DNA from 3 places in the Clostridium omnivorum genome. Region 3 is predicted to be linked to each of the others. Evidence: riboswitches for the same ligand, from Rfam matches in the RefSeq annotation. Region 3 holds a riboswitch; each other region holds the start of a gene.
The links. A riboswitch is a leader RNA that binds a small molecule or an ion and turns the genes downstream of it on or off. The one in region 3 is predicted to bind lysine.

Region 1 (11,046 bases), 170 kb from region 3:
ATGGCTTTTCTTTTAGTAATTACAATGCTCATGACATGCTCTATACAATAAAAAGAGCAGTAAGTCTATATGAAAATAAACCTGTATTTAATAATCTAATTAAACGAGCATTAACCGAGGACAACAGCTGGTGCATTTCTGCTAAAAAATATATTGAACTATACTCATCTTTGCAGTAAATATAAAGTTAAGATTATAAGCAAATATCGGCAATTTGGAGGATATTATGAGGTTAAATATAGAAAAATTCAAGTTTGATTTTAAAAGAAAACTTATGAATACTTTTGCTGAAGAAATAGAAGACGCCCCAAAGCTTCACATATATATGGCCTTAGGTGGGCTTGTAAGAGATTATATTACTGAGGCCTGGGTTAATTCAAACAATTATTACACTGAAAATAATATTAAACAAGTGTATTACTTTTCTATGGAGTTTTTAATCGGAAGACTTTTAAAGAGTAATCTTTTAAACATAGGAATATATTCACTATGTGAAGAAGGCCTTAAAGAATTAGGAATTAATATTTCAGAGCTTGAAGAGTTAGAAAATGATGCTGGCCTTGGAAATGGCGGGCTTGGGAGACTTGCTGCATGCTTTCTAGATTCCATGGCTTCCCTCGGCATACCAGGCCACGGATGTGGTATTAGATATAATCATGGACTCTTTGAACAGAAGATAATAAATGGTTATCAAGTTGAAGTTCCAGATAATTGGCTAAAAGAAGGAAATGTATGGGAAATTCGTAAAGAAAATAAATCTGTTGAAGTAAGATTTGGAGGTAACATACGAATTAGCCAAATTAATGGAAGACTTTCCTTTATACATGAGAACTATGATGCAGTAAGGGCTGTTCCATATGACACTCCAGTTATTGGATATGATAATAATTCAGTCAACACTTTAAGGCTTTGGAGTGCCGAACCAATTGACACAGAATTTGACCTTTTCTCCTTTAGCAAGGGAGAATATTCTAAAGCTAGCTCATATAAGGCTTCTGTTGAATCCATATCACAAGTTTTATATCCTGATGACAGCTACATAGAAGGCAGACTTTTAAGATTAAAACAGCAGTACTTTTTTGTAAGTGCTGGTTTGCAGAGTATTGTAAGGAGATTTAAGAAAACTGGTCACTCAATTAAGGAATTAAATGATTTTGCAGCAATTCACATAAACGATACCCATCCAGCAGTAGCTGTACCAGAGCTTATGAGAATACTAATAGATGAGGAAAAGCTGTCTTGGGACGAAGCCTGGAAAATAACTACAAGTACAATTGCATATACAAATCATACAATACTTGCTGAAGCCCTTGAAAAATGGCCAGTAGATATGTTTAAAAAGCTTCTACCTAGAGTTTTTATGATAATTGAAGAAATAAACAAAAGATTTTGTGAAGAAGTATTGGATAGATACCATGGTGATTGGAACAAAATTAATGAAATGGCTATTATAAAAGATAATCAAATTAGAATGGCCTATCTTGCAATTGTAGGAAGCCATTCAGTAAATGGAGTTGCTAAGCTTCACACAGAAATATTAAAGAAACAAGAACTCTCAAGTTTCTATAATTATTCTCCTTATAAATTTAATAATAAAACTAATGGAATTACTCATAGAAGATGGCTGCTTCAGGCAAACCCTGAGCTTGCTAATTTAATAACTGAAACTATAGGTGATTCTTGGATAAAAAGTCCAAATAATCTATCATCTCTTCTCCCCTATAAAGATGATAGTGCCTTTAGAGATAAAGTTGCCAAGGTCAAACTAAATAATAAAATTGAGATTTCTAATGATATCTATAAAAAATATGGCATTAAAGTTGACCCTTATTCTATTTTTGATGTTCAAGTTAAAAGACTTCATGCCTATAAAAGACAAATACTTAATGTATTTAACATCCTTGACTTATATAATAGATTAAAACAGAATCCAAATTTAGATATAGTACCAAGAACCTTCTTCTTTGCAGCAAAAGCTTCTCCTAGTTATCATTTAGCTAAGCAGACAATAAAACTAATTAACAGCATAGCTTTCATGGTTAATAACGATGCTCAATTAAACAATAAAATTAAGGTAGTTTTTCTAGAAAATTATAGAGTTTCCTTAGCTGAAAGGATTATTCCTGCCTCTGATGTGAGTGAACAAATTTCAACTGCTACTAAAGAGGCTTCAGGTACTGGTAATATGAAGTTTATGATGAATGGAGCTGTAACCATAGCCACTTTGGATGGCGCAAATATTGAAATTAAAGATGCTGTTGGTGATGAGAATATTGTAATCTTTGGATTAAAGGATTACGAAGTCCTGGATTACTACAAACATGGAGGATACTCTTCTAGAGAAATCTTTAATAATGATAGAAGAATCAACTGCATAATAAATCAAATTATGAATGGATCTCTTGGGGTTGCTGGTTCTGAATTTAATATGCTCTATGACAATTTAATTTACAACAACGACGAATATTTTGTACTTAAAGATTTTGACTCCTATGTAAAAGCTCAGAATCAAATAGACAGCTACTATAAACAAAAGGATAAATGGCAGCAAATGTGTATAGCAAACATCGCTAAATCGGGTATCTTCTCCAGTGATAACACTATACGTGAATATTCAAAGGAGATTTGGAATACTCAGGAAATAATTCTATAATAAAAGGACTATCTCACAAAAAATGAGGTAGTCCTTTTTAACAATTTATTCAAAATTACTATTAAGCAATCTTATCAAAATTTCTTATTGAATCACATCTCTCTTTATTCTTTAAGGTCATATAAATATAGAATGGTACCCCAGCTAGCATTAGAAGGAATCCATACATTACTGTTTCTGCACCTGAACCATAGATTGTCCAGCATGCATATAGAAATCCTACAAGTGGTATAAAAGAATTCTTTATAAAATTCCACAAGTTGAAATTCTTTTCCTTTTTAACTATTAGTATCATATCTGCTGCCGAAGTCATTGCATATATTGGCAAGAAAGATAGTGTTGCTAATAGTATTATAAAGTTAAAAGCTGCATTTGTGGTTTTATTATAGTTCAATAATAAAAGTACATTAACTAATACAGATCCTATAATTATAGCTACATAAGGTGTATTATATTTTGGATGAACCTTTGCAAAGAATTCAGGGAACATTCCATCCTTTCCTGCTGCATATGCTACACGAGCTGTAGATAGAAGCCATCCAACTGTAGTTCCTAGAATACTGATTACAGCACCAATAGTTATAAAGTTTGTAATTCCAGAACCAAAATATTGAGATAAAATATCTGCTAATGGTGCGCTGCTCTTAGCAAGTGCTCCATTTGGCATTGCACCCATTGCAAAGAAATTAATTGCCATATACATAACAGCAACAATTATGATTCCGATGATAGTACTCTTTGCTACGTTCTTTTCAGGATTCTTAATTTCACCTGCTGCTATAGATGCGCTTTCAAGACCAACAAATGCCCAAAGTGTTGAAGTAGCAGCACTTGGCATTGTGCCTAGTCCTTTTTCAGCAGGGAATAGTGGTAATAAGTTTGATACATTGAAGTGTAGTGCAGCTACAATTATAAATAATAAAAATAGTCCTAATTCAAAGAATGTTATTGTTGTCTGAATCTTACCTGCTTTTCTAACTCCAAATATGTTTATTATAGTGAATATCCATAGTACTATTGACGCAAATAAAAATGCTCCTAATTGGCTATTTCCTATGGCAGGTATTAGCTTTCCTGCATAACTAGATACTGCTATTACTACTGCAGCATTACCTATCCATGATCCATTCCAATATAACCATGCACTCATAAAACCCATGAAATCTCCGAAGGCAAGCTTTGAGTATTCATAAGGTCCTCCAGTCTTTGGTACCTTTGTTCCTAGTCTAGCAAAGGATAATGCTAAAAATATTGACCCAAGCGCTGTAACTATCCATGCAAACATAGTTGCTCCTGGTCCTGACTTGTCCGCCAAAGTTGCAGGCAACATAAATATACCCGATCCCATCATATTTCCAGCTACTAGAGCTGTGGCAATTACAAGCCCTATATCCTTCTTTAATTTTGTATTTTGTTCCATAGTTACGTCCTCCTTATCAGTTTTTTCCGATAAGTAAATTACCAGCGAGAGTATAAAAAAGCCTTGAGCGCGTACACTCAAGGCTTTAAATCGCATTAAAAACAAACGACCTAAATCTATTTGAATGATAGCTCTCCACAAGAAAACTTGTGACAGTTATGCACATATTCTATGCAAAACCAGCTATACAGTATTAAAGCATTTACTGTACGCTTCGGCGATATTTCCTTTCCTGCTGCTTCAACGCGCTTAACTTCACAACAGTACTAATAAGTATCGCACCTCTACCTTGGTTATTTACTCATTCTTTTCGTTTATTATTATGCACTAGAACTTTAGTTTAGTCAAGGGTTAATTAAATATTTATGCATAAAACAGAAAATCATGTATTTTTTATACATTTCTTAGCATATGTATCAATATAAAAATTATTTTATACATTCACATACTTCTAATATTTTATAGTATAATTATCATAACATAGTTTAAATACATAAAAAGGAATTATACTTTATAAGCTTTAAATATAGGTAAAAATATAATGTTATTAATTTTTTGGGGGGTAAAATACAATGGTAAGTAATTCTGTCATCTATATGATGGCCTTTGCAGCTATCTTTTCCTTGCTATTTCCAATTGGTTTATTTATCTTTTTCAAATTAAAAGATAAGATATCCGTTAAACCAGTTATACTTGGCGTACTAACCTTTATAGTTTTTTCACAAATCTTAGAAAAACTCATGCATGTGTTTGTAATGAATAACAATTTGATAACTGCGCCTCTACTATTTGCTATTTATGGCGCATTAGCTGCTGGTGTTTTTGAAGAGGTTGGAAGATATATTATAATGAAACTATTTATGAAGAAAGAAACAGAGTGGAAGGATGGTATAGCATTTGGAATTGGTCACGGAGGTATAGAGGCCATATTACTGGCATGCTTTGGTAACTTAACTTATATTTTTTATGCAAAACTCATCAACGCTGGGCTTTTTGAAAAAACATTGAGTGGTAAAGCACCTGCAGCAACAATTGCTGCAATAAAAAGCTCTCTCATAAGCGCCACTCCTGCTTTAACTTCTTTAGGTGCATTTGAAAGATTGTTTGCTATAATAGCTCACTTAGGTTTTTCTTTAATAGTGATCTATTCAGTAAAGTCTAAAAAGCCTATATATCTATTAATTGCAATTATAGCACATGCAGTAATGGACTTCCCGGCGGGCCTTGCTCAAGTACATATACTTAATAATATATGGTTTGTTGAAGGCTTCTTTGCAATATTCTCTATAGCAATGCTTATATTTATTGTAAAGTCCAAAGAGATTTTTAAGAATTTAAACACTTAAAATAAATAATAACAAAAACTAAGACACAGTATAATTAGTGCTTAAATACTAATTATACTGTGTCTATATTTATACATTATGTTTCTAGGTGCTTGCAGTGCTTGCTTATATACTTTCCGTCAATATAATATATTTCTGGTTTATCCACAATAAACTCTAATATATACAATTCTTTTCTTAATTCCTCTAAGGTTAAATCTTTAAACTTTTCTAAAAGTTCCTCTTCAGTTACTCTACATTTACTGTGAATAAAATTAGATATATCTTCTCTATAAAAGGAATCCATAAAACCCCCTCCTTATTATTTATATTCTCATAGAGGGGATTTTGGAACATTAATTAAAATTTTTTTACATCCAATCTTTGCATCCGCAGTAATAACTATCTGCATTTTGTTGTGGCTGATATGCAAAATATGGTAGATCTACACTGCTTTCAGTAGTGTTATCACAATAAATACACTGAGCTTGTCGTCCTTCCCATCTTGGATGAAAAACTTGGTTATATCCATCATGAGAACCAGTACAAAGTGCACAAATTGGATTATTGTTTTCATCATAGGAGCTTGCTGTATGACCACATTGCATATAATATTGTGTCATTTTCCTTTCTCCTTTCAGTGGAAATATTGTGCAAACTGTAAGCACCCTATTGATATTATTTGTGAAAACAAAGTAATTTAATCATATTCTTTTACATAATAATTATTTTAAATAAAAAAATAATCCCATTGACGAAATCAAAAGGATTACTTTTCACATTTATCTATGCACTTTAAAACAAAATTAATTCTCTGCTTTAATACTTTGTATACATCTTCACATTTATCATTTATATCATATACCATATGTTCTGTATCTTTTAGCTTAGAAATCTTCGGAGTGGTCACATAGGATACTGCCAATTTTGAGGTTGTACTCGATAGATTTAAAGAAGTAGTGCTTAGATCAAGTAAGACATTCAATAGAGGAAATACATATACATCCATATAATCCTTTTCTGCAGGATTTAATGGAAGCTTTATAATATCTTCCTTTATAGTATTAAGATTTTCAAGAAGATTGGCAGCACTACTTATATTATCATTTATTGTATTCTGACTTGGTTGTGCTTGCTGAGCTTGTTGTGTTTGATTAGCAGTACTAGCTTTCTCGATGGGTACACTTTCCTGTGGTTGCTTTTTACCCTGATTTATTTGTTTCACACTCTCTTCAATTATAAATGGTTCCTGAAACTCACTTTCAGCATCACTACGGTTTATATCATCATTAGCACAGTTTTCATTGGGCCTAGTATTTGAAGCATCATTACTGCACAAATTATCTTTATCAATATTATCCATATTCCTTTTCCCCATCTTTTCCTCCAAACCTATTTCTTATATATAATATTAAAATTAATATAAGAAATATGTTATTTCAAGAAATATGTTTTCTTTTAGCTTTTATCTTTTGTGTTTTTTGCATAAAATTTAAATATATATAGCCATACAAAAGCACTAGAATTGCCATGATAAGTGGAAAAATCACATTAAAACTTTGTGGTAAAACTAAAAACCTTTTTGTTAAATTATCTTCTAAGATCATATTAAAAGAAGTATGAGCTAATATTGCTCCACCCACATAAATAACTATAGGATGCCTTTTCATTAGATTTGCCACAAACTGACTTCCAAAGAATATTATAGGTACATTAAGCAATATACCAAATACTATAAGTAATACATTTCCATTAGCAGCTCCAGCTATAGCTAGCACATTATCTAGGCTCATACTTATATCTGCTATTATAATAACCTTAACTGCATCCCAAAATCTACTTGCGGAATCAACCTCACTTCTGTGCAAGGGCTCCTCCTGAGGTTTTATGAAATCCCAAGTAATTTTAACAAGCAGCAGACCACCAAGTAATTTTATCGGAATCCACTGTATATTTAAAATTAGAGTAATAGCGCATGCAAAAATAATTCTTAGCAGTATAGCCCCCATAATTCCAAAAAAACTTGCCTTTTTAGCAAATTTATCAGAAAGATTTCTAGTTGCTAAAGCAATTACTCCGATATTATCCCCACACAAAGTAAGATCTAGCAGTGTTATTTGAAGAGCACCTATGATGAATGCAGCTAAATTATCCATTTTCCCCCACCTTTACTATACTCTTATAAGCTTAAACGCATCTAACTATGATTATTTTATCTTTTTTTAACAAACCTGTCCAGCTTTATTACCATCATTAACCATAGAGTAAAACCTTCCTGCGTTATTCATTATATGTGAGTAATCTATTACATATTATTTATATTCCAAAATTATTAAAATTTTACACAAAGTGTTTAAATGTGCAAAAAAATGAGATATGATATTATTAAGTCACTGATAAAACATTAACATAATTCATTAATTTGAGATTTTTGTTAAGACTTTCTTAAGATTTTATTGTACTTTTTCTTAAGGATTGTGTAATACAATTATTACATAATCAGTTAATTAATAAAGGGGATGTTTTTAGTGAGAAATCAAAAATCAACTGCAATGTTTTTTTCAATTTTACCAGGGGCTGGACATATGTACTTGGGGCTTCAAAAACAGGGAATCCAAATAATGGCGCTTTTCTTTTTAACTATTTTTTTAAATGATTGGCTACACATAGGATTCTTTGGGATTATTATACCAATCATATGGTTTTATGCAATGTTTGACGTAAGAGAAAAGGCAAAATCTGAAATACCGCCTGAAGATAAAGATCTTGATATTATAACTTGGCTTAACTCTAAAAGTAATTCGTCGCAAAATACTAGCAAATTTTTAGGAATCATTTTAATTGCTGTTGGATGTATAGCTTTAATTGATAAAATTGTATTTCCTATTCTTGACACATTAATAAGCTGGAACGTAAGAAATTATCTTCAAACAGGTTTAGTTTCATTAATCTTTGTTGCTTTAGGGATTAAATTATTACTAGGAAGTAAAAAATATTAATAATTATGTAAATAGGGGGTTAAAGAATGAGAAGATGGAGAGTAGGTACCCTTACTCTGGGACTTTTACTTATAGTTCTTGGTTCAGCTTTCTTTATAGCAAGAACCTCAGGAATAATAACAGTAACACAAGTACTTAGCTGGTGGCCAATAGCAATAATTTTATTAGGTATTGAATTACTTTTAAGCGGAGTAATAGTAAAAGGTGAAGATTCAAAAATTAGATTTGATGGTTTTAGTATATTTGCTATCATTTTAATTATCTTGTACTGTACAGGAGCTTTTACATTAACTAAAATTAATAGTCACATAAATTTCTCAGGTATACCTTTTTCAATAAACAATTACAGGTATGAGGAAAGCTTCAAGAAGAACTTAACAATTAATGCTAATGGCAAAAATACGCTAGTTGTTGAAAATCAATTTGGTACAATTGAGGTTGGCAAAAGCTCTAGCAATAATATAGAACTGGATGCTGAAATCAAGCTTAACACCAATGATGTAGACTATGCAAAATCAATTTACAATTCACTAGTTGAAGTAACTGACAATAATCCAGTTAAGATTACTACTAATTTCAACGCTTTAGATAAAGGAAAAGCTAATGTGAAAAATATCAATCTAGTTATTAGAGTACCAGAAAATATAGCATTAGATTTAAAAAATGAATTTGGAAAAATAGATGTTAATTCAGTATCTGGAAAAACAACTATTTATGATAAGAATGGATCAATTTCAGTTAAAAATGTTACAGGAGCACTTGAAGTAACCAATGAATTTGGCTCAATTGCTGTAGACTCAATAAAAGGAGATACTAAAGTAATAAACAAAAATGGAAGCATTAATATTACTAATATAGATGGTTCCTTGTATACTGAAAATAAATTTGGTTCTATAACTGTAAAGGATGTTAAAAACAGTACAGAGGCTTACGGAGAAAATGGTAAAGTAACCCTAGAAGCTATCGGAGGGGATGTTACTTCTACAAACAAGTTTGGCACAATTCAACTAAAAAATGCTGGTGGAAAAGTAAAGCTTTCTAATAATAATGGAAGTGTTACTTTTGAAAACAACCAAATTATATCAAAAAATGTAAGCATAGAGAGTAAATTTGGTTCAGTAACTCTAAGAGTTCCTAGAGAGCAGCAAGGGAAATTCATTCTTCATACAAAAATGGGAAGTATAAAAAATGACTTTGATCTTCCTGTAAAAAAGACTGTTAATGAGAGTAATGTTAATTCCAGCATTGGCAATTCTGATATTGAATTTAATATTAATAATGATAATGGAAGTATAAATATTAATACAAAATAATAAAAAAATAATATTATTAATTTATTAAAAGAGAAGCTTTGTAACCATAGCTTCTCTTTTTTGTATAATATTAATATCAAAGATTTTTATAATAACATAAAATATTTATCCTATTTTATGTTATACTACTATGTGGGAATAATAAAGGTTTCATATCCTTTTGAGCACTTTTCATAATACTTCCACTACAATAAATAAGTATAAATGCTATAATATTATAAACACTCTATTAAAGGAGGGTTATATGAAGAAGAAAATTATTTGGTCTATAGTTATTATAATTTTTATCGCAGTTAACTCTGTGGGCATATATGTAGGTAATACACTTTACAAAGAATCCTATAAGTTAGAAACTGCCAGCGTGTCAGCAGTGTATAATATATATAAATATACCTTTGACGATATAAAATTTTATAGTTATCTGAAAGAGGATATGAGTATTGAATCAAAATATGGCTATAAACTCAATGGAACTTATATTTATAATCCTAAACATACAAAAAACACTGTAATTCTAGTTCATGGAATTAGGGATAACAGATGGAGTTCATTGAAATATGTAGATATGTATATAGATAAGGGCTACAATGTTCTTATCTACGATTCTCGTCATCACGGAGAAAGCGGCGGGGATACTATAACCTATGGCTACTATGAAAAGTATGACTTAGATGCATTTGTGAACTGGGTTTGGGACAAAAATGGTCCAGGCATTATAGGTGTTCATGGAGAATCAATGGGGGCAGCAACTGCACTTCTTCATTCTAAAATAAATGAAAACCAGCACAAAGTTGCTTTTTATATTGCAGATTGCGGCTACTCTGATTTATCAACTATTTTTTCAAAAGGCTTAAAGGAAGGATATAATATAAAGAACCCAATATTAAATAAAACATTACTGTTTTATGGAAGTATGGTTTCCTTATTTAGGTCTGGTTTTGCCTATGAGCAAGTATCACCAATAAATGCTATTAAAGATGTAAATACTCCAATTATGTTTATTCACGGACAAATGGATACTATTGTTCCAGTTTCAATGAGCAAAGATATGTACAATGTTAAAAAAGGTCCAAAAGCTATTTATATTTGTTCTACTTCAGCTCATGCAGGTACTTTTGTTAAAGATAAGCAGACTTATATAAAAAAAGTATATGAATTTTTAGATACTTATGTTAAATAAAGCTGTCCTTCTTATGAGGGCAGCTTTTTTGCTTTATACTATTTAAATAATACTTATAGTTGCTATCTATATTTCCTTATTCTTGCGATAATTATCAAAGGAACTAATGAACTGTGGGTTTTGCTTAATAAATTCAATAAAATCCTTAAGATACTC
Region 2 (11,046 bases), 500 kb from region 3:
TCTCTGGTGGCAGCGGAGGCATGATGTGGCACTACATCTACTCTTTTGTAAATAATTCACCAAAACTACTCTTTGACTTTAATGTTTACAATGAAGAATATAAATATGATGTTACTTATAAGGATAACTACAAGGCCGAGGTAATCAGCAGGAACAATAATGAAAAGTATATTATAGATTTAACTTATAAGGGCCAGGATTACTTAAATGAAATATATAATGAGCAGGGAATTTTAAAGCAGCCAATAAGCGGATTTGTAGATCCAATAAGTGGCTTATATCCTATAGATTATGATCGAGATGGAGTATATGAGCTGCTTGCAAATCAGAAAATAGCCGGCAGATATAATGCGGATGGTATAGGTACTGTTTTGAATATTTTAAAGTGGAAGGATAACAAGTTTAACTTGTACGAGCAGAATATAGCTATTTTTGGAGAAGAAATAGGGAAGTAGATAATTTATTGTGAGAGTCGATATATTGAAAGGTGTACTTTAAATAGTACACTTTTTTAGTGGTTTATATAGTTATATGAATTATATTTGAACTAATGCTATAATTAGCATTAAGGTGAGCAATAACTAGTACCAATTTAAATTAATTAGTAGGTGTTAATGTGAATAAGACAATAGGGATACTAGCAATGAAGAGTACGCAAACGAGTGGCATAAGCATTTAGCAGATTTACCTTATCCAGATGGAGAGTGCGGTGAAGATGTTTGCAAGAGGGTGATGAAAATTATAGACGATATAAAAAAGCAGCAATATGATAATGTTGCAATAGTAACTTCTGGAGGTACAATCGCAATACTCTTATGTGAATTTTTAGGCTTAGAACAATATAAGAGATTTGGAATAGGCATTGATAATTGCAGCATAAGCATTCTAGATTATAATATTTTTAATGATAAAGTAACTATAAAGTGTATTAATGATACAGCGCACTTGGAGGATTTAGTTTTGTAAGAAACAAGTTCCAGCTGCCAAAAGTACATTATAGATTTAGATTACAGTAAAGCTGCATATACTATTTAAAACTAATGATGAAATGAAGGGGATAATATAGATACTAAAAAGGAATTTAAAAGAATTGGTACTCATGATGGAAGATTTCATGCTGATGAGGTAATGGCTACCGCTATTTTGAAGGAAGTTTATGATGTAGAGCTAGTTAGAACAAGGGACAATAAAATATTAGAGAAGTTAGATATAGTATACGATGTTGGAGGCGGAGGACTTGATCATCATGGGCTGGATAAGGTTTATAGAGAAGATGGAATTCCTTATGCATCCAGCGGACTTGTGTGGAATAAGTTTGGAAGACAGGTAATAAGCAATAAGAATTCAAGCCTTGGTGAAGAAGAAGTTGAGACTGTAATTAAGCACATCGATAGGAAGCTCATTGAAGGCATTGATGCCTTGGACAATGGGGTTTGGATTGATACTACTGAAATACCACTTATGAATATAAGCTCAATAATATCGGGCTTTAATCCAAACTGGAAATCAGATAAGGACGAAGATGTGGCCTTTAATGAGGCAGTACAGGTTGCTTCCTCCATTTTGAATAATGCAGTAGACAACAGACTTTCTGTGCTTAAAGCAAGAGAGTGCGTAGTAAAAGCTTATGAAAAGAGAAAGACAAAGGAACTTTTAATTTTAAATAAATATTGCCCTTATGGTGAAATCCTAAGGGATATTGATGAGAATAATGAGGTTTTATATGTAATATATCCGAGAAAGGACAGTTATGCTATTCAAACAATTAGAAATGATAATAGAGAAGATAAGAAGAAGTTTCCGGCTTCCTGGGCAGGAAAAAGGGATGAAGAGCTGTCATCAGTAACTGGAGTTAAGGATGCAGTATTCTGCCATACTGGAAGATTTCTTGCAGTAGCAGGTTCATTAGAGGGTATTATGAAAATGGCAGAGCTGGCCCTTGCTGAACCAGAGGAAAGAAAGCCAAGTGGTATTTTTGAATTTATACACAAAGCGATGAAGAAGATAAAAAAATAATATAATAAAAGCATGTTAGAGAACATCCTGCTATGGATGTTCTTTTAGCATATAATTGAATTAACCTAGAAATATGATAGTGCTGTGACTGAGGTCGTGATACCGTAACACCTTTGTACAAAAGCTTACATATTAGTAGATTTGTATGTGCCAAAGATCACAGCCCCGGTTCACCCCTTGTGCCAAAGGTCACGTCCCCTTGGCATGTGGCCGTGATATATAAATTTGTCGAATTAATAAGAAATATGATGAAATAATTACTATTAAGATGTATAATTAAGGTAATACAATTTACAGTTATAAGTTAGAAAGGGGGCATTTTCTAAAATGATAACTAAAGAACTGATGAAATTGAAAAAAGGTATAATATTACATGGTATTTGCATATTCATTGCTGCAAGTTTTATATATTTAGTTATTGCTGTTGTTCTTCAGATAAAAACAAATGAATTAAAGAAAAGCGAAATAATAAGAAATGAAGAAATATTACTAAATGCTGAGCAGGATGTAATTTCATATAGAGTCGATAGAGTTGTTTCAGACGTTTTATATATAGCAGATAGTTTTGAAGCTCATAGTGTAGATTCTAGTGACTTTACAAATATTGAAAAGGAATGGATATCATTTTCTAATAGAAAAAGGATATATGATCAAATACGATTTATTGATGTAGATGGAAATGAGAGAATAAGAATTAATTACTCAGAAAAGGGTGCAACTGAAGTAGGAAAGGGGCAGCTTCAAAACAAGAAGGACAGTTATTACTTTACGGCTTCAACTGGTCTGAAAAAGGATCAAATTTATATTTCCAAGTTAGATTTGAATGTTGACAACGATAAAATAGAGCAGCCTAGCTTACCTACCATTAGATTTGCCACACCAGTTTTTGGACAAGACGGTAAAATAAAAGGTGTTGTAATATTAAATTATTATGCAAACTATGTTTTAAGGCAATTTGAAGATGTATCATTGCCAAGCTATGGAAATATGATTTTATTAAATTCTAATGGATATTGGCTTTTCAATAAACAAGATAGAGATAAAGAATGGACATTTATGTACGATGATAAGAAAAATGTGAGTTTTAAGAATGAGTTTTCTAAGGAGTGGAACCTTATAACCAGTGGCAGTAAGGGTTCATTCAATACAGAGAATGGTTACTATTCATATTCCAATATAAGCTTTAATGATAACAAATTAGCTGACAAAACAAAAAGTACAACAAATGAAGCCACAGTTTTAGATGAGGGAAATTGGATAGCAGTATCCTATATACCTAAGAGCAGAGAAGCTCAATTAATGATTTTTACTGACGTATATACAAATACTAAATACATTTTAAAAAATAATATACCAATTTTTATTTTTATAGCTATTTTAGCAGCAGTTATTGCTCTTTTAATGGCAATAAATAAGCTTTCAAAAGAGAGAATAAAATATTTTTCAGAGTATGATTCAATGACAGGAGCTCTTAATAGAAGAGCTGGCTTTGAAATTTTGAATAAAATATATCAGGATTTTGCAAGGGATAAAGGGGCTATAAGTATTTGTTTTTGTGATATTAATGGTTTAAAGGAAGTAAATGATAATCTAGGTCATGTAACTGGAGACGAGCTTATATCCTCAATAGTCAGTGTAATTAAAAAGCATATAAGGGAATCAGATTTTATAATAAGGCTTGGTGGAGATGAATTCTTAATAATATTTGTTAATTCTGATATTGAGCAATCAGAAAGAATTTGGAGTAGAATTAATGATGAATTTACTAGAATTAACCAGGAAGACAATCGAAAATATATAATAAGTATAAGCCACGGTATAGAAGAGTTTAAATTTAATTCTAATGAGTACATTGACGAGATTATTAATTCAGCTGATTCGAAAATGTATAATGAAAAGAGAATTATAAAAAGGAATTTTAAAGCTATAAAGTAAATAATTCATCTAGCATTAAATATAAGCTAATATTTTCTCAAACTGAGATAAATATTAGCTTTTTTATTTGTTAAAATTCTTTATAATATAGCAAACAAGAGAAAATTTAATTGTGTGTAAATGTTACTATGTGAAAAGTTCCAATACTATATTTCAGTCCATATACTATAATTATGATTATGTTATTAAGTGGGTGATGGGTATTACTAAATATTATAATGACTTAAATATAAATAAGCTGGAACTGCTAGGTGCGGGTACTCAAGGTAAGGTATATAGGATAGACAATAAAAGGTGCTTAAAGATTTTTAAGAGCAAAAAACAGTGCAAAGAGGAGCTTAAAACATTAATAATAGCCCAAGGAGACACGCATTTTCCCGTACTTTATCACTTTGGAGAGGACTATATTGTAAGGGAGTGCATAGAGGGAACCGAACTTAATGAATATTTATTAAGTCATAAACTTACTCCTGAGCTTATATTTAAGCTTATAGGACTTTACGAGGCTATGTTTAAGGTGGGCTATACTAGATTAGATGCGGCAATATTTCATGTTTTTGTAACTCCGGAGGGTGAACTTAAGCTTATAGATACTGCAAAAGCAATGAAAAAGGAAGCAGAAATTCCAAGTCTTCTTATTAGTGGCATTGAAAAAGCTGGATATAAAGAGGAGCTTTTTGATTTTTTGAAAAGTAACAGATCGGACCTTTATGAGGTTTGGAGAAAATATACAAGAATTAATTATAAAAAAATGAGCTAAAGTAACATTTTTAAGTGCTGCTTGCCAAGATAAGCGCAGGAGGTAGAGATGTTTTCAAAAGGGGATCTTCATATACATTCCACTGCATCGGATGGTGCACTAAGCCCAGAAGAAATAATTTTACTAGCAAAAGACAGACAGGTTGATACTATTGCTATCGCGGATCACAATTCAGTATCAGCCATAAATGAAGCTGCAGAAGCAGGCAATAAGTATGGTATCTCAGTAATTCCTGCTGTTGAGCTATCTACTAGGTATAACGGTGAAAGCATTCATGTGTTAGGATATTTTAGGGATAGGAGCTATGAAAGCTATAATTTTCAGCAGATTATAACACTTGTAAAAAATCATAAGGCTGTGGAAGCTAGAAAAATCATTGGTAGCCTTAGAGGCAGAAACAGTAATAATCATCTTTCAGTTTACGAAGGAATCCATTTTTTAAGGCTATTTGGAGCTGCTGTGGTGCTTGCTCATCCTGTTCGCATTTCAGAAAAAAACTTGCCAGAGCTTTTAGCTATGCCCTTTGACGGAATAGAAGCAAGATACTGCCTTAGTAGCGAGGATTCAACTAAATTTTTTATAGAAACAGCATTAAATAAATTTTCTTTTTATACTGGAGGCTCAGACTTTCATACCAACAAGATTAGAGATGAAAAGCACTGTATTATTGGAGAGCCATATCTTAATTCATTAGAACTTCAAAGGTTTCTTGTAAATTCTGGAGCCTTGGTGCTTGGTGCTGGTGCGCAAACCAGATGTTTATATAGATGGATTCCTTACTATTAGTATTTTTGGTGGTGAAATAATGAGATTTTTAATTTTCAGTGATTCTAAAGGGAAAGAAAATGGTATAAATGAGAAGGTACTGTCAAGGTTACTAAAGGAGAGCAAGAGACTTAGGCCAGAGCCTGATTTTATTATGCTCGGAGGAGACAATGTAGGAGGCAGCAGCGACATGGATATATATATGGAGCAGCTTCAAAGACTGAGAGCTTTAATAGATATATGTTATCCTGGCATAGCTCTGCTCCCTGTGATAGGAAATCATGAAGTGAATAATGAGCCTGCAGATGACAGCTATGAAAAAATATTTAAGAGTATTTATAATGATGTGCTCCCACATAATTGCCTTCAGGGTTACAACAATACTGTGTATTACTCAGATTATGGAAACACAAGATTTATAGTACTTAATTCCTTTCACTATGGAGAATTAAACAGGATTGGAGAGAGACAGCTGAACTGGCTTCAGGATACAGCTTCAAAGCCAATGAAGAATAAAATAGTTTTTGTTCACTCTCCTGCATTTCCAACAGGAGCTCATATGGGACACTGTCTTGATTTAAATCAAAGGGATAGGGATGCCTTTTGGAACATAGTTGAGAATTGCAATGTAGATATAGTATTTTCAGGCCATGAGCATAATTATTCAAGAAGAAAATGTGGAAGCGTTTATCAGATAATAACCGGAGGAGCAGGAGAGAAGCTTAAAGATAAATACAAGGATAAAAAGGGAGTTATAGAAGGTCCTAAAGCTAAATATCATTTTGTAGCTGTGGATATTGAGAACAGTGGATTAAAAGTGTCAGCAATTGGATTTGATGGTAAGCTTTTAGATGAATTTACAATGGATAAGTACTAATTGGGGCAGTTCTGAGTAACTGCCTCTATTGCTATTATATAGTTTGTAACACATGTATAATTATGGTAAAATATACTGATATATCTTCTAATTTAGTGCTAGAGGAAAGCCTGAATGAAAATCTATAAAGAAAAGATTTTTCCTAAGTTTTAGGTAGGATATTTATATTAGGGGGTGGCAATCAATGAACCTTAAAAGGTTAGTATATATGGTTACTATGCATAGGTCAAAAAAGTATATTGTTAATAAATATGGAGAAGCATTTTGGAAAGATTTTAAGCAAAAGTCTATGAGAATATTGAATAGCATTTTACCTAAGGTTCCAGATATAGGCAACAGCATATTTGCCTTTAACTATGAATTTTGCCCTGCTTATATATCTTGGTATAAAAGCTTTATGGAACTTGGATTAAGCAGTGATGAGGCGTGCAAAGAAATATGGAAAATGAATGAATGCTTAGTTACGATAATCCCAAGCTGGGTTCTGTCTATGTCAGTTGAAGCATACTTAGGCGGGTTTCGTAGAAGTGCAGCAAGGCATGAGCAAAGGATGAAGGAAAATAAGCTTCACCCCTATGATTGGAAAATTGCGTATAGGGAGATAGATGATAATACATTTGAAATTGATATAACAGAATGTGCAATGCTAAAGCTAAGTAAAGACTTTGATGCTCTTGGCATGTACCCAGCTATTTGTAGAATGGACTACCTTTTTTCACACTATATGGGCAGCGGTTTTGAACGTACTAAAACCTTAGGGGATGGTGATAGTTGCTGCAACTGCAGATATCATATGAGGGGAAGTTGTGAATGGGCACCTGAAAAGGGCTTTGAATATAGAAAGTAACTAGTTTATGCTCAATAGTTTTTTTATAGTATAAAAAGTGTTATAATCTTTATTGGAAAATAATTAGTATTAAAAATTCTTTAAAAAGTACGAGGAAATGTAAAATGGTAAAAAAATCATATGTAAAAAAGGATAAGGTTATAGAAGCTGCTATAAAAGTAGTAAGTGAAAAAAGCGTTGAAGAAGCAACAGTACGTGAAATAGCTGAGAGGGCTGGAGTGACAACAGGAACAATTTATCATTACTATAAAAATAAAGAAGAATTACTATATGATGTAATAAATCATTCAGTGCATTTTATATATAAAATCACCGAAGTTAAGGAAGCTAAAACCAAAACTCAAGAAGAACTTGAAGCACAGATTAAAAGTGAAGTTGCACAGCGTTTGTCAAAAATTGAAGAGCAAAAATTACATATAATGCTTATGAGTGATATACTTTCAAAGAATGGCGACATGAAGGAAAAGTCCAAAACAAATTATGAAAATATAATAAGAAAGTCTGCAGAGCTTTATTATAGTTCCTTTGGAGTAGAAAATGAAAAGCTTAGAAGATCAGTTATTTCAATATTGATTGCAGCCCTTGATGGAGTAGCTATACAGCAGTCATTGAGTGTTTTGCCTGAAGAACAGGAAAATTTTATTAAGATATTTAATGACTTTTTCGCGGAGAGTATTCCTCCGTTTTTAGAAAAGCATAAACTGGATAAGTAGATATAATTTTTATTTTTGAAGATTTGTATTTCTACGATAGTTTAAAAAAACGTAAAACAGCAATAAAATTATAGAAAGTATTGCTGTTTTTATTATGTTGAATATATATAAAATAAAGAAGAGGTGTAATTTAAATGGCATTGAGACAAATAAGATTGCAGGATGATGAAATATTAAGAAAAAAGAGCAGAGTAGTGGAAGTTGTTGATGATAGGATAAGACAGATTTTAAATGATATGGCTGATACTATGTATAATACAGAAAATGGCGGAGGACTAGCAGGTCCACAAGTAGGCATATTGAAGAGGCTAGTTGTAATAGATATGGGACAAGGACTAATAAAATTAGTAAACCCAAGAATCATTAATCAAGAAGGAACACAAGAAGTTGTAGAAGGCTGTTTAAGTATTCCAAACACTTGGGGAAAGCTTACTAGACCTGCAAAGGTAACAATACAGGCCCTAAATGAAAACGGAGAGGAAATTACTTTAACAGGTACAGGAGATTTAGCAAAATGCTTTTGTCATGAAATAGACCATTTAGAGGGCATTCTTTTTACTGATTTAGTTACTGAATTTTTAAAGTAATACTATAATACTAAAAGGCTATTCTACTGCTAAATGCATTGAGCAGTAGAATAAGCTTGTTGTATTTTTCACATGTAAATGACTTTTTTAAATATACTGCCCTATAGTTTAAATCCTTTTAATCTCTGTTTATATACTTCTACTGTTTCATCATAATCCATAAGAAGACCTTCTTCTTTGGCAAAGTTTCCAAAGCCTATGGTATCGCCTTTTAGTCTAGGCAAAAGCTGAAAATGCAAATGATTTCTTTTACCGTCGCATATTGTGCACATATATACCTTTTCTGCACCTAAAACTTCTTTATGGAGTTTAATTATTGCATCTGATATTTTTAATATATGTATTCCTAATTCAAGTGGCATTTCAGAAATATCTTCATAATGTTCCTTTGCTACTATAATCGTATGTCCAGTTGCTTTTGGGTATTTTTCAAATAAACATCTTACCTTCTCATCCTCATAAAAAACTAAACCATCATCAGGGAAAATATCTCCTGTTTCGAAATTATAGCAGGAAAAACATATACCTTTTTCCTGCAGCTCTTTTATTTTTTTGAATCTTTGTTTTAGTGCTTCTTTTTCGCCTTTGGATAATTGCTTAACGTACAAAGTAACCCCACCTTTTTACCGTATTAATCAATACATATCCTACTATAATAGAAATGTTATATTTTGTAAACCTACAATTTGGGTGTATTTTTGCAAATTTGAAGTATACAAATTTGATATACTTAACCTACCATTTATTGAGAGTAATTTATATTACAATAGTCAAAAAATATTAAAAAAATTTTAATGTAATTGTTTACTTTTGTAAAAAAGACAAATTACAAGGTTGACAAAGGTAAAATCCTGTTGTAGACTAAAAACATAATTTAATAAGACCTCACTTTTGCAAGTGAGGTAGAGGCGCGGTGTTTAACAGTCTTTAGTGGAGTATGAGAAGCTAAGATGCTAAGGAGAAGGAAATATCGCCGAAGTTTGTAATATTCTCAGTATTACATGCTGGGTCTGCAGTTAAGAACTGCAGGACTGTCTCAATAGACTGCCCGGTTTATTGAGTTGTGCTATCTCATATTGGGAAAGAAGGGGGATTAGGAGTAACTTTGTATATTTACGACCTGAGCTTGCCTCAGGTCTTTTTTGCGCAAAAAAATATCTAAAAATTCAAAAAATAAGGAGATAAGAATTATGAATAGAAAAATATCAGTATTAATAGCAGTATTTTTATCAGCAGTTATGCTGTTTACAGGATGTGGAAAAGGCAATGGTACAAATAAAGAAGTAAAGGGTGGAACTTTTAAAGTAGGTCTTGAAGCTGGATATGCACCTTTCAACTGGACTCAAAAGGATGATTCCAATGGAGCAGTTAAAATTGAGGGAAGCTCAGAGTATGCAGGAGGATATGATATAGAAATAGCAAAGAAAATTGCTAAGGATTTAGGAAAAGAATTAGTAGTTGTTAAAACTGAATGGGATGGTCTTGTACCTGCATTAACTTCAGGAAAAATTGATGCAATTATAGCAGGTATGTCTCCAACAGCAGAGCGTAAAGCAACAATTGATTTTTCAGATAACTATTATAAATCAAATTTAGTAATGGTTGTTAAAAAGGGTGGAAAATATGACGGAGCTACTTCTATTCAGGATTTCAAGGGAGCAAAGGTAACTGCTCAATTAAATACTTTCCACTATTCAGTAATAGATCAGATACAAGGGGTAGCTAAGCAGCCAGCAATGGACAACTTCCCAGCAATGAGAGTTGCTCTTCAATCAGGAATGATAGATGGATATGTTTCAGAGCGTCCTGAAGGCGTTAGTGCTGAAACTGCTAATTCAGCCTTTAAAATGGTTGAATTTAAAACTGGATTCACTACTTCCGATGATGATACTGCAATTGCTGTAGGTGTTAAAAAGGGCAGTGATCTAACAGCAAAAATTAATAAAACCTTAAGCGGAATATCAGAACAAGACCGTAAAGCTATAATGGATAATGCTATAAAGAACCAGCCAGCAGCTAAATAGTTTAATTTAAATTAAGTGCTGCATACTAAGGAGGATAAAGATGAGCTTTGATTGGGTAGTAAAAATTGTACAAAATAACTGGCAAATGTTCCTTCGTGGAGCTGGAATGACACTATATATTTCTTTGATTGGTACTATATTAGGTACTTGCATAGGATTATTAGTAGGAGTAGTACGTACTATTCCTCTTCCTGAGCGAGGGGTTAAAAAAATTATATTTAAGCTTGTTAATCTTATTCTGTCTATATATATAGAAATATTCCGAGGAACACCAATGATTGTACAAGCTATGGTAATTTATTATGGATCAGCTTTAGCCTTCGGAATAGATATGAACAAGGTATATGCAGCACTCTTTATTGTTTCGATTAATACTGGAGCGTATATGTCAGAAATTGTTCGTGGCGGTATTGTTTCAATCGATAAAGGACAATTTGAAGCAGCTGAGGCTATAGGTATGAGGCATATTCAAACTATGACAAGTGTTATATTACCACAGGTAATTCGTAATATTTTACCTGC
Region 3 (11,046 bases):
ACTATGATATATAAATGCTCCAGCAAAATAGTATCCTACTATCATCCAAATACCTGCAACAGTAAATGCTAAAATGTTATTAAGAGAATTGTTTCCTTCATAGTCATTCCTATAAGCAATCCATCCAGCTAAGTATCCCATAAGTCCTTTTATAACAAAAGTGAATGGCGCCCAAATAGCATAAGGTGATAAAACATCAAATAGACACATTCCGATGGCTGAAGCTACACCTGCTTTCTTCTTTCCAAGAATAATTGCTGCAGTGAATACCATACTGTCTCCTAGGTGCAGAACTGCCTTTTCTCCAATTGGAATATGAATGAGCCAGGTAGCAACATATATAAGAGCTGCCATAACTCCAACTTTTGCAATATCGCTAACTTTAATAGCACTTGCCATAACTTCTTTTCTTTCCTCCATATGTATTCCCCCTGTTTTCTTTAATCTCCTAATATTATTATAGACACTAATACACTTTTTGCAAATGTATGGATACACTTAAAATATTTATGGCATAAATTTCCTCAAATAATAACTAAACTATATGTAAATAATATTATTACATAAAAAATTACATATATGTTTCAATGTACATAAAACAGTGAAGGAGGAATAATTATGGCTATATTACGTTGGATAGGTGGATTTGTTATTCTATTCTGGCTAATTGGTTTAATTTTTAGAATAGGTGGAAGTTTAATCAATCTTCTACTTTTAGTAGCTGCAATAATATTTGTTGTAGATGCTATATTTGGGAGAAGGAAAACTCCAAGATAAGTTTTAAAATGTAATGAATTATCTCAAGATAACTTATTACAAATACAATAATATCTAATTTTCAATGCTCATTGCTTTAATGCTTGAGCATTTTAATTTTTGAAGCTATTTAAAATTCATTATTATTATGTACTTGTCCTCCAATATTATGTTATAATTTGAAGCGTGGCATTGGCATCTTCGTTTGCTCACAATTATTATAATTAATGGAGGATCTCTTCGTGTTAAGTGTACTTTTTTCTAGAATTAAGGAATCATCTTCAATTGGTTCTTGGCTTAAAAATAAACTATTGATGGTTTGGAGACTAATAGATAAATATTTTTTTATTTTAATAGGTCTATACTTTTTAAGAACTGCTATTCTAACATCTCTATATTCTAATGCAGGCGTAGATTATAAGGCATACTTTTATTTATTAGCCTTTGCTAGCTTTACAGCATATTCTGACATGAGAAGAGATGTAAAATGGCTTCCATTTATAATACTCTGTATACCATTTTTACTTATAATCCAATACATAAGCGTACATGGGTATGCCTTTTGGGGAAAAATGCTAAGCTGGCAGATAAGCAGGAAAATAGTTTTTGATTTAAATCCCCTATTTAGTAAAATACCGCTAAATGATGCTGCTTTTATGAGGGTTTATCAATCAGATACTTTAACTTGGTTTATGCGTTTAGTTTACCAAAATGGATTTGTATTGCCAGTTATTCTACCTCTTTACAGAGCTTGCATTTCAAAAGATCTTAAAAAAGCAATACGATATGCACTTTCAGCGCATATCTTCCAAGTATTTTTAATAACACCATTTTATCTTATGTTCCACCTACAAGAGGTTTGGTATGTACTTGGACACCCAGATGGAATGGCAAGGAACTTTACTCCTGAACAAGCTGCTGGATGGACTTTAAATTGTTTTCCATCTATGCATACCTCAATAGCCTTTGCAATGTTTCTTTTAGTTTTAAGAGAAAAGAATAAGCTATTCAAATGGATATGGGGTTTCTTCTGTCTTAGCGTTATATTTTCAACCATGTACCTTGAAATACACTGGGTTATAGATGTTATTGGTGGATTAATTCTTGCCTATGGTACTGTTAAGCTTGTAGATTTTATATTAGCAAAAGCAGACAATTTACTCAATAAACCTCTTGGCAGATTTTATTATAGGCACCAAGAGTCTACCTATCTAACTAAATACCTTCTTGATATAATGGATTAATACTTATCCGCTGGTAAATATACCAGCGGATTTTTATTTATAATAAAATATATAAATTTATACATTATTTAATATTAAACTGTAGAAACTAAACATATTGCTTTAACCATAGAAAGGATGACAGAGTGTATGAATCTTATATATGGAAATACCTATTGGAATAATATTAATAAGAACTATAAAAACTATCCAAAACTGTCTAATAATGAAGTCTGCGATGTAGTAGTAGTTGGTGCTGGTCTTGCTGGCTGCCTTACAGCCTATTATTTGTCCTTATATAATGTGAATACTATATTGATTGAAAAGGATTTGATAGGTTCTGGTACAACATCTTCAATGGATGGAATGCTTCAGCCAGAACTTAGCAAAACACTTCTAGATCTTTCTAGAATTATACCAAAAGAAGCTGCTGAAAGAGCTTATAAACTATCCATAAAGGCTTCAGATGAATTTGAAAACACCTTATTTCATCTGTGCAAGGTCTGTGAATTCAATAGAAAGGATACCCTATACATCAATCCTTTAGTTGATTTGAAGAAAGAATATAACCTGCGAAAGAAATTAGATTTTGAAGTTAAATACATCAATTTGCCAGACTGCATTGAAAAATTCACTATTAATGACGAAGATGCCATTGTAACAAAAAATACTGCAACCATTGACCCACTAAAATTTTCACATACACTGGTAAAGGCTTTCGAAGCACTTGGAGGGCGAATATATGAGCAGACTCCACTAATAAGTTATGATTACTCTGAAAACAAAATGAAAGTATCTACCAACGGATTTAACATTCTTTGCAAGAAGATAGTATTTTGCACTGGATTATCAACTTTAAAACTGTTTAAAAAGCCGTCTTTTTCCTTAAAAAACACCTTTGGAATAGTAACTAATCCTGTAAATGGGGTAAAAGACTGCATTGATAAATATTCCATGGTTATTAAGGATAACCAAAATCTGCTTCACCTGAGAACTACCTCTGATAATAGGATAATGGTACTTCAATATTGCACCGATGAAATGAAAAATATGGACATTGAAGCTATACTAAAAGAAAAGAGTCAATACCTTCTTCGAAAAGTACAAAGCATGTATACTGATTATAATATGCTTAACATTGACTATGAGTGGAGTTCCAGATATATAGAAAGCAAAGATGATCTGACTTATATAGGAACTCATACAAAGTATCCTAACTGCTATTTTAATCTTCCTGCTGGAACTAATAGCAACACATATAGTATAATAGGTGCCCAAATAATTAAGGATTTAATTTTATATGGCAGTGATTGCGATAAAAACTTATTTTCTTTTGAACGATAATAAAAGCATGGAGTGCTGCTCCATGCTTTTATATTATTCCTCGTTATTCTTTCCTACGTCTGATAGTATAAGCCCCTTATTGTGCTCAAGAGCCCAACTTATTGCCCAATCGCTTTGGAAAATAATAAGATTTCTATCCTTAAAGTCCTTAACTCTTTTGCTATCACTAGTTATATTTAGCTTATCTACATCTATATCAGTATTTTCAATCCATCTAACATATCTGTAAGCTAATCTATCCATCTTAATATCAACGCCATATTCATGTTTAAGTCTGTATTCCAGAACTTCAAATTGGAGTACACCTACAACCCCAACTATTATTTCTTCAATTCCTATATGAAGTTCCTTAAATACCTGAATAGCTCCTTCTTGGGATATTTGAGTAATACCCTTAATAAACTGTTTTCTCTTCATAGTATCTATAGTTCTTACCCTAGCAAAGTGTTCTGGTGCAAAGGTTGGTATCCCTTCAAACTTAAATTTCTTTGAAGTTTCACATAGTGTATCCCCTATACTGAATATACCTGGATCAAACACACCAATAATATCACCTGCATAAGCTGTTTCTACAATTTCTCTATCTTGAGCCAAAAATTGCTGTGGCTGTGCTAGCTTAACCTTGTTGCCACCTTGTACATGGAACACTTCCATACCTTTTTTGAATTCACCAGAGCAAATTCTCATAAATGCTATTCTATCTCTATGAGCTGGATTCATATTTGCTTGTATCTTGAAAACAAAGGCTGAAAACTCTGGTGAAAAAGCATCAATTTCTCCTATGTTTGATTGTCTTGAAAGAGGAGCTGTAGTTAACTTTAAAAAGTCCTCAAGGAATGGCTCCACCCCAAAGTTTGTAAGCGCACTTCCAAAGAATACTGGGGTAAGTTCACCTGAACTAACTTTATCTAAATCAAATTCATCTCCAGCTATATCAAGAAGCTCGATATCATCCATAAGCTTCTTATGAAGTGATTCACCTAAAAGATCTTTAAATACATTATCCTCTATGCTTCCTTCAACAGATTCTACTAGGGTCTGCCCATGGTTTCCTCCATTAAAAGCTTGGATTACTTTCTTTTCTCTATCATATACGCCTTTAAAATCCGCTCCTGAGCCTATTGGCCAATTCATTGGATAGGACTTAATCCCAAGAACATTTTCAATTTCCTCTAATAGTTCAAAAGGGTCTCTTGCTTCTCTATCCATCTTATTTACAAAAGTAAATACTGGTATTCCTCTTAAGCTGCAAACGTGGAAAAGCTTCTTTGTTTGTTCCTCGACACCTTTTGCTCCGTCAATAACCATTACTGCACTATCTGCAGCCATCAAGGTTCTATAAGTGTCTTCACTAAAATCTTGGTGACCTGGAGTATCTAATATATTTATACAGTATCCATCATAATTAAACTGCATAACTGAAGAAGTAACAGAGATACCTCTTTGTTTTTCAATTTCCATCCAGTCTGATACAGCATGCTTTGCTGCTTTTCTCGCCTTTACAGAACCAGCAAGTCTTATAGCTCCCCCATATAGCAAAAACTTTTCAGTTAAGGTTGTTTTACCTGCGTCAGGGTGAGATATTATAGCAAAGGTTCTTCTTTTTTCAATTTCTCTACTTAAATCTGACAATGTTTTTCTCTCCTTTGATAAAATCAATATATTTATAAATATAAAATTACAATAATCTACATTGGATTTCCCTCTTTATCTATAAAGTGTACCATTATTGATTTTATCTTTATTATGTTTCCATGTCAAAAGAAATATTAAAGGTCTGGGAAAATTCCTAGACCTTTATATTTTATTCAAGATTGCTTTCTAGTCCTACAATCTCTATAATTCTCTTTGCTCTTTCCTTTGTTGAACCTTCAACTACTGTGTAAGGTACATTTTCAGCAACTAAAAATTGCTTAATTGCCTCATCTACTCTTATTGCTGTATCTTCATCCTGCCACCTAACTCCATCTTTAGAGTATCCAAATTCTCTTGGAACAAAGAATATATGATCATACTTAGGTATATCCCTAAGGGCAAGATAATAAAGATCCTTTAGTATTTCTATCTCTTTTTTCGTTCTTTTCTTACTACCAAGCATAAACCTTCCATAAACATATGGTACAAAGGTTGCATAGTCAGTAATTGCATAATCAAAAATGCCTAAATCATCTTCAATTCTCTGCTGACCTAAATATATTCCATATTGCTCTGCAATGCTCTCTATCATACCTTTATCTCTTAAATAGTCTGTACTATATTCTGAAGCACAACCTACATTTAATCCCATAATCTTCATGTCCACATATAATTGTTGTATTAAGGTGGTTTTACCACATCTTGGTCCACCTAGAATTGCTATTCTTGTAGTCATATTTTCATGACCCTCCACATCCAATAATTTATCAAACCACAGAAAATTATATCAATTTATGTCTAATTTTTCAACAAAACCACGAATGATTTTTTAAAAAATATTTTTTCATTTCCATCTATGTATAGCTTTTCATTGAATTTACTTCCATTTATTTTTTATACAGTAATGTTATAATATTTTTAGTGGAATTTTTTAAAAATGTCATGGAGGTTACGATATGTATAAATTAATTGCCTTAGATATGGATGGAACTCTATTAAGCGAAGATAAAACAATTTCAAAAGCTAATTTTAAAGCAATTCAAAGAGCAAAGGCAAAAGGCGTTAAAGTAGTACTGGCAACCGGCCGACCTATAAATGGAATAAAAAAATATCTTAAAGAACTTAATCTAGTTGAAGCTGGTGATTACGCTGTAGCATATAACGGCGCACTAGTGCAAAGAACTAAGGATGGTAAAATAATTGCAGATAATCCAATGAATATCGAAGACCTAAATTACTTATATGAACTAAGCAAAAAGTTAAAGGTCCACATACACTTTTTAACTGAATCAAAATGCGTAACAACTGAAATAAATGAATATTCTATGGTAGAAGCTACAATAAATGAAATACCACTAGAAGTTGCTGATTTTAGTAAAATACCTTTAGATACAAATGTTGTTAAGATAATGTTCGTTGATGAAGCTAATTATCTATCAAAGGTAGTTGAGCAGCTGCCTTCCGAAGTATATGATAAGTATACAGTTGTTAGAAGCGCTCCTTATTTCTTGGAATTTTTAAATAAGAAGGTCAATAAAGGTTTTGGTGTAGGCTTACTTGCAGAAAACCTAGGTATATCTCATAAAGAAGTAATCTGTATTGGTGATGCAGGTAATGATATTGATATGATAAAATACGCTGGACTTGGAGTAGCAATGGGAAATGCCTTCCCTGAAGTTAAACTAATAGCTGACTATGTTACATGCACAAATGAAGAAGACGGCGTTGCAAAAGTAATAAACAAATTTATCCTTGAAGAAGAAAAAGTAAGCTAGGCGTGACACGGGGACGTTTCGCTTGGCACACTAGTATGCCAAACGAAACGTCCCCGTGTCACAACTCTTTAAAGTGATAATTCTGTAGAAATCAAATCTTCATAACTCTGTCTCTTGCATATAAGCCTTGATTTTCCATCTCCCACTAATACTACAGCAGCTCTGGGTATTTTATTATAATTGCTTGACATGGAGTACCCATAAGCTCCTGTTGAAAGCACTGCTAGTATATCGCCGCTTTCTACACTTGGAATATCCACATCACTTAAAAGTATATCCCCAGATTCACAGCACTTACCAGATATAGTCACCTTTTCATGGGAACTGCTTTCAACTCTATTAGCAATTACACATTCATATTCTGCCTTATAAAGCGCTGGCCTTATATTATCTGTCATACCGCCATCCACAGCCACATATTTTCTTACTTCTGGAATGTCCTTAATAGAGCCGATGCTGTAAAGGGTAGTACCAGCTTTTCCAACAATAGATCTACCTGGTTCGATAACCAGCCTTGGAAGCTTTATATTGAGTTCAAAAGCTTTATATTCTGCCCTTCTTATTATAGTTTCACAAAATTCCTCTATACTTCTAGGCTTATCACCCATTCTATAATGAATACCGAAGCCACCACCTAAGTCTAGCTCTTCAAGCTCTATCCCCAATTTATTTTTTATGCTGCTCATTAATGTAAGCATTACATCTGCAGCTTCTTCATAGGGCTCAAGTTCAAAAATCTGAGAACCTATATGGCAGTGAAGTCCTACTAAATTTATATTTGGAAGTGCTGCTGCCTTACGTACTGCCTCTAAAGCGTTGTCATTTAAGATAGTAAATCCAAACTTTGAATCTATCTGCCCTGTTTTAATATAATCATGGGTGTGAGCTTCAATGCCTGGGGTTATTCTAAGTAGAATACTCTGCACCTTATTATGTTTTTCTGCAACTTCGTTTATTCTCTCTATTTCATAAAAATTATCTACTACAAATCTACCTACTCCATATTTTACTCCCATGTCTATTTCATCAAGTGTCTTGTTATTTCCATGAAAATACACTCTCTCCAAAGGAAAAGAACTTTTAATTGCAGTATATAACTCTCCACCTGATACTACATCCAGGCATAAGCCTTCTTCATTTATAATTTGACACATAGCTATTGTAAGAAATGCCTTTCCTGCATAGGCAACTCTATTTCCCATTTCATTTACTTTAAACCCTTTAAAATATCTCTTACACTTATTTCTTATTAATGTTTCATCAATTACATATAGTGGAGTACCATATTGAGCTACTAAATCCACGGTATTTACCCCACCTATAAAAAGCTTATTATTAATAACTTCCGTTGTTCCAAAGAACTCCATATCCTTCACCACCTTAAAAGCTGAATTTTATAGTTCAAACTCTGATGCCATAATATTAATGGCTTTAAGCTTATCCTCTTGTCTAATTGCACAGGTTATCCTAATCTCTGAGGTAGTAATCATTTTAACTAATATATCATTTCTGCTAAAGAGCTTAAACATCTTAGCAGCAACTCCAGAGGTAGTTTTCATACCTATTCCCACTATAGAAAATTTAGTTATATCTTCATCAATTATTATATTTTTCCCTTCGGAGTACAGACTTACTATATCTAGGCACTCCTTCAAATCATCTTTAGGTATAGTAAAAGATATATTTACAGTACCATTCACTGGTGCAGTCTGGCTTATCATATCAATATTTATTCTCTTGCTTGCTACATCTTCAAATAAATTAGATAAAACATTTATATCATTAGAAATATTTTGTACTGTTATAGCCACATCTTCATCACTAGTTGCAAGTCCTGTTACTGGTTTACTTTCCATGTTCATATTCTTTACCTCCCTAATTACAGTTCCTTCTATATCACTATTACTTAATCCAACGTATATAGGAATACTATACTTTTGACCAAGCTCTATGGAACGAGAATGCATAACTTGCGCTCCAAGACTTGCTAGCTCCAGCATTTCCTCATAGTCAATTTCTTTAAGCTTCTTTGCTGCACTATATTTTCTAGGGTCAACGCTATAAATTCCGTCTACATCCGTATATATTTCACAGCTTCCATTTAGCTTTACAGCTATAGCAACAGCGGTAGTGTCAGAACCACCTCTTCCAAGTGTTGTAATATCACCCTCATCATTTATTCCTTGGAAACCAGCAACTATTACTATTTTCCCTTCTTGTAGCCTTTCTCGTATTTTAGTTCCATCAATATCGTCTATTAATGATTTCCCATATTGACCTGAGGTTTTAATTCCAATTTGATATGCTGAATAGCTGATGGCATCGTGTCCCATAGCTTTAAGCGCCATAGCCAGTAGCGAAGATGAAATCATCTCACCTGTAGATAAAAGAGCATCCAGTTCTCTTCTGTCAGGGTTATCTGTTACCTGCTTTGCAAGTGCAATTAATTCATCAGTAGTATCACCCATAGCTGATACTACTACCACCATGCTATTGCCTGCTTCATGCTTTTTTATAACGCTCTGTGCTACCTTTTTAATCTTTTCTATGGTTCCTACAGAACTCCCACCATATTTTTGAACAATTACAGACATTTCAATCTCCCCTTTTCATAAGTAATATTTAGCATTAATACGACCTTAGGCAGGGCATTTGAAATCTTATATGAATATTATTAAACCTATATAAAAAAACAAATGCAGCAAAGGAACACCTTTGCTGCATTAATAAAAAACTATGCAACTAGTGTTACCTTTGTAGCTCTCCACTTATACAGACTTTAATCCGTAATATCTAAGTGACAGCCCTGCATATATTATATGCAAAGCCAGAAATCTCCTTTGCCAAGTAAAATTTCTTCGGCCATAACTCCTTTTGCTCTCCTTCTTAGTGTGCCCACTCTTGAAAGCTACTATTAATTACAGCGCCTCTACCCTAGGTTACTCATATACCGTATTAAATTAAGCACAGTTTAACACAAAAGAAAACTAAATGCAACCCTCATAAAATTAGTCAAATAAATCCATTCCTATTTTCTTATAGAACTTGTAATCTATATCATGGCTTGTTTCCAAGTTATTTTCTTCTCTAAATTGAATAATACCAGCTTTCATTCCATCCCCGTAAACACCGTCAATACTACCTGAATAGTACCCTTTAGCTTTTAACAATCGTTGAACTTCTAACACATCAGCACCTCTGTCTCCAGGTTTTAAATATCTGTAGCCTCCATTATAGGCTCCATAGAGTTCACATTGAATAACCACTATGGTTCCAACATTTACGTATTTATATAGATCCTCTATATCATTATTGAACATTCTTATGCAGCCATGAGAAGCAGCAGAGCTTATAGAACCTGGTCTATTAGTACCATGAATTCCATATAGTCCCCAAGGTACATTTAAACCAAGCCATCTTGTACCAAAGCCTCCGCTCCATTCTGCTTTGCTTATAATAGTCCATGTACCAAGAGGTGAAGGGGTATCAACCTTCCCACAAGCTATACTATAGCTTTTTATAACCTGCTTAGTATTCTTATCAACAAGAAATAGCCTTTTTTCTCCTATCTCAATCACTATTTCATATTTGTTAGCAGCGTTATAATTATAATTTGAAGCCTTAACATTTATAGGAATTATAAAAAATAAAAGTGTATATAATAGCAAAATTAGAATAGTTTTTTGAAACTTTTTCAAATTCATGCCTCCTCCCAATTTCATGCAGCTCTAAAATATAGTCTTCTTTGCAGTAAATCAGCACATGAATTTAGTATATACCTCTACTCACTATTTAATTCTAATATTGAATGGAATATATTTCTTACATATCTGCTGTATAGATATAATTTTTTTCATGGTTACCAACTAAAATATGTTTCATATAATACAAATGAAGTAATATTTTAAGGAGACATATATTCATGTTTTATTGCCCATACTATAATTATTGTAAATCACTCTACAGAGAAGAAGCTGCTCCAGTTTCCTATGTGAGAGTGCTTCATGCAGCACCAGGTGCTCCTTCAGTTGATATTTACTTAAACAACAGATTAATAATTAGAAGATTATCCTATAAAGACTTTTCAGTTTATCTTCCTGTTAGTAATGGAAATTATAATATAAAGGTTTATCCTGCTGGAACAACCCAAAATCCTGTTATAGATACCAATTTAGAAATACCAGCTAAGGCCATATTCACTATTGCAGCTATTGGAACTCTTCCAAATCTCAGCCTGCAGCCTATATTAGAACCAATAATTCCAACTGAGCCTGGTAAAGTTTATATTAGATTTGTTCACTTATCACCAAATA

Region 1: it holds a riboswitch for lysine, as region 3 does, so the genes downstream of both, bsdE14_RS15145 (APC family permease) here and bsdE14_RS14235 (aspartate kinase) in region 3, are expected to answer to the same signal.
Region 2: it holds a riboswitch for lysine, as region 3 does, so the genes downstream of both, bsdE14_RS16650 (transporter substrate-binding domain-containing protein) here and bsdE14_RS14235 (aspartate kinase) in region 3, are expected to answer to the same signal.

The regions. Positions count from the first base shown of each region.
Region 1 covers NZ_BRXR01000001.1:3,198,522-3,209,567, reverse strand. Annotated here, with positions in the region: gene glgA (glycogen synthase GlgA) at 1-179, shown strand, start outside; gene bsdE14_RS15150 (glycogen/starch/alpha-glucan phosphorylase) at 227-2,653, shown strand; gene bsdE14_RS15145 (APC family permease) at 2,715-4,073, opposite strand; lysine riboswitch at 4,194-4,368, opposite strand; gene bsdE14_RS15140 (YhfC family intramembrane metalloprotease) at 4,646-5,419, shown strand; gene bsdE14_RS15135 (hypothetical protein) at 5,496-5,705, opposite strand; gene bsdE14_RS15130 (hypothetical protein) at 5,770-6,021, opposite strand; gene bsdE14_RS15125 (hypothetical protein) at 6,168-6,776, opposite strand; gene bsdE14_RS15120 (TerC family protein) at 6,838-7,554, opposite strand; gene bsdE14_RS15115 (hypothetical protein) at 7,927-8,397, shown strand; gene bsdE14_RS15110 (DUF4097 family beta strand repeat-containing protein) at 8,424-9,710, shown strand; gene bsdE14_RS15105 (alpha/beta hydrolase) at 9,955-10,890, shown strand; gene mntR (transcriptional regulator MntR) at 10,957-11,046, opposite strand, start outside.
Region 2 covers NZ_BRXR01000001.1:3,527,086-3,538,131, forward strand. Annotated here, with positions in the region: gene bsdE14_RS16595 (YybI family spore inner coat protein) at 1-455, shown strand, start outside; partial or broken gene bsdE14_RS16600 (histidine phosphatase family protein) at 655-966, shown strand; gene bsdE14_RS16605 (MYG1 family protein) at 1,090-2,016, shown strand; gene bsdE14_RS16610 (sensor domain-containing diguanylate cyclase) at 2,344-3,951, shown strand; gene bsdE14_RS16615 (serine/threonine-protein kinase) at 4,148-4,711, shown strand; gene bsdE14_RS16620 (PHP domain-containing protein) at 4,760-5,497, shown strand; gene bsdE14_RS16625 (metallophosphoesterase family protein) at 5,517-6,353, shown strand; gene bsdE14_RS16630 (L-2-amino-thiazoline-4-carboxylic acid hydrolase) at 6,538-7,200, shown strand; gene bsdE14_RS16635 (TetR/AcrR family transcriptional regulator) at 7,305-7,913, shown strand; gene def (peptide deformylase) at 8,048-8,500, shown strand; gene bsdE14_RS16645 (HIT family protein) at 8,602-9,108, opposite strand; lysine riboswitch at 9,396-9,577, shown strand; gene bsdE14_RS16650 (transporter substrate-binding domain-containing protein) at 9,691-10,524, shown strand; gene bsdE14_RS16655 (amino acid ABC transporter permease) at 10,565-11,046, shown strand, end outside.
Region 3 covers NZ_BRXR01000001.1:3,028,605-3,039,650, reverse strand. Annotated here, with positions in the region: gene bsdE14_RS14275 (ECF transporter S component) at 1-420, opposite strand, end outside; gene bsdE14_RS14270 (DUF5670 family protein) at 619-777, shown strand; gene bsdE14_RS14265 (phosphatase PAP2 family protein) at 1,071-2,000, shown strand; gene bsdE14_RS14260 (NAD(P)/FAD-dependent oxidoreductase) at 2,130-3,323, shown strand; gene bsdE14_RS14255 (peptide chain release factor 3) at 3,357-4,955, opposite strand; gene bsdE14_RS14250 (AAA family ATPase) at 5,128-5,694, opposite strand; gene yidA (sugar-phosphatase) at 5,915-6,733, shown strand; gene lysA (diaminopimelate decarboxylase) at 6,802-8,100, opposite strand; gene bsdE14_RS14235 (aspartate kinase) at 8,128-9,327, opposite strand; lysine riboswitch at 9,483-9,673, opposite strand; gene bsdE14_RS14230 (L,D-transpeptidase family protein) at 9,742-10,437, opposite strand; gene bsdE14_RS14225 (DUF4397 domain-containing protein) at 10,656-11,046, shown strand, end outside.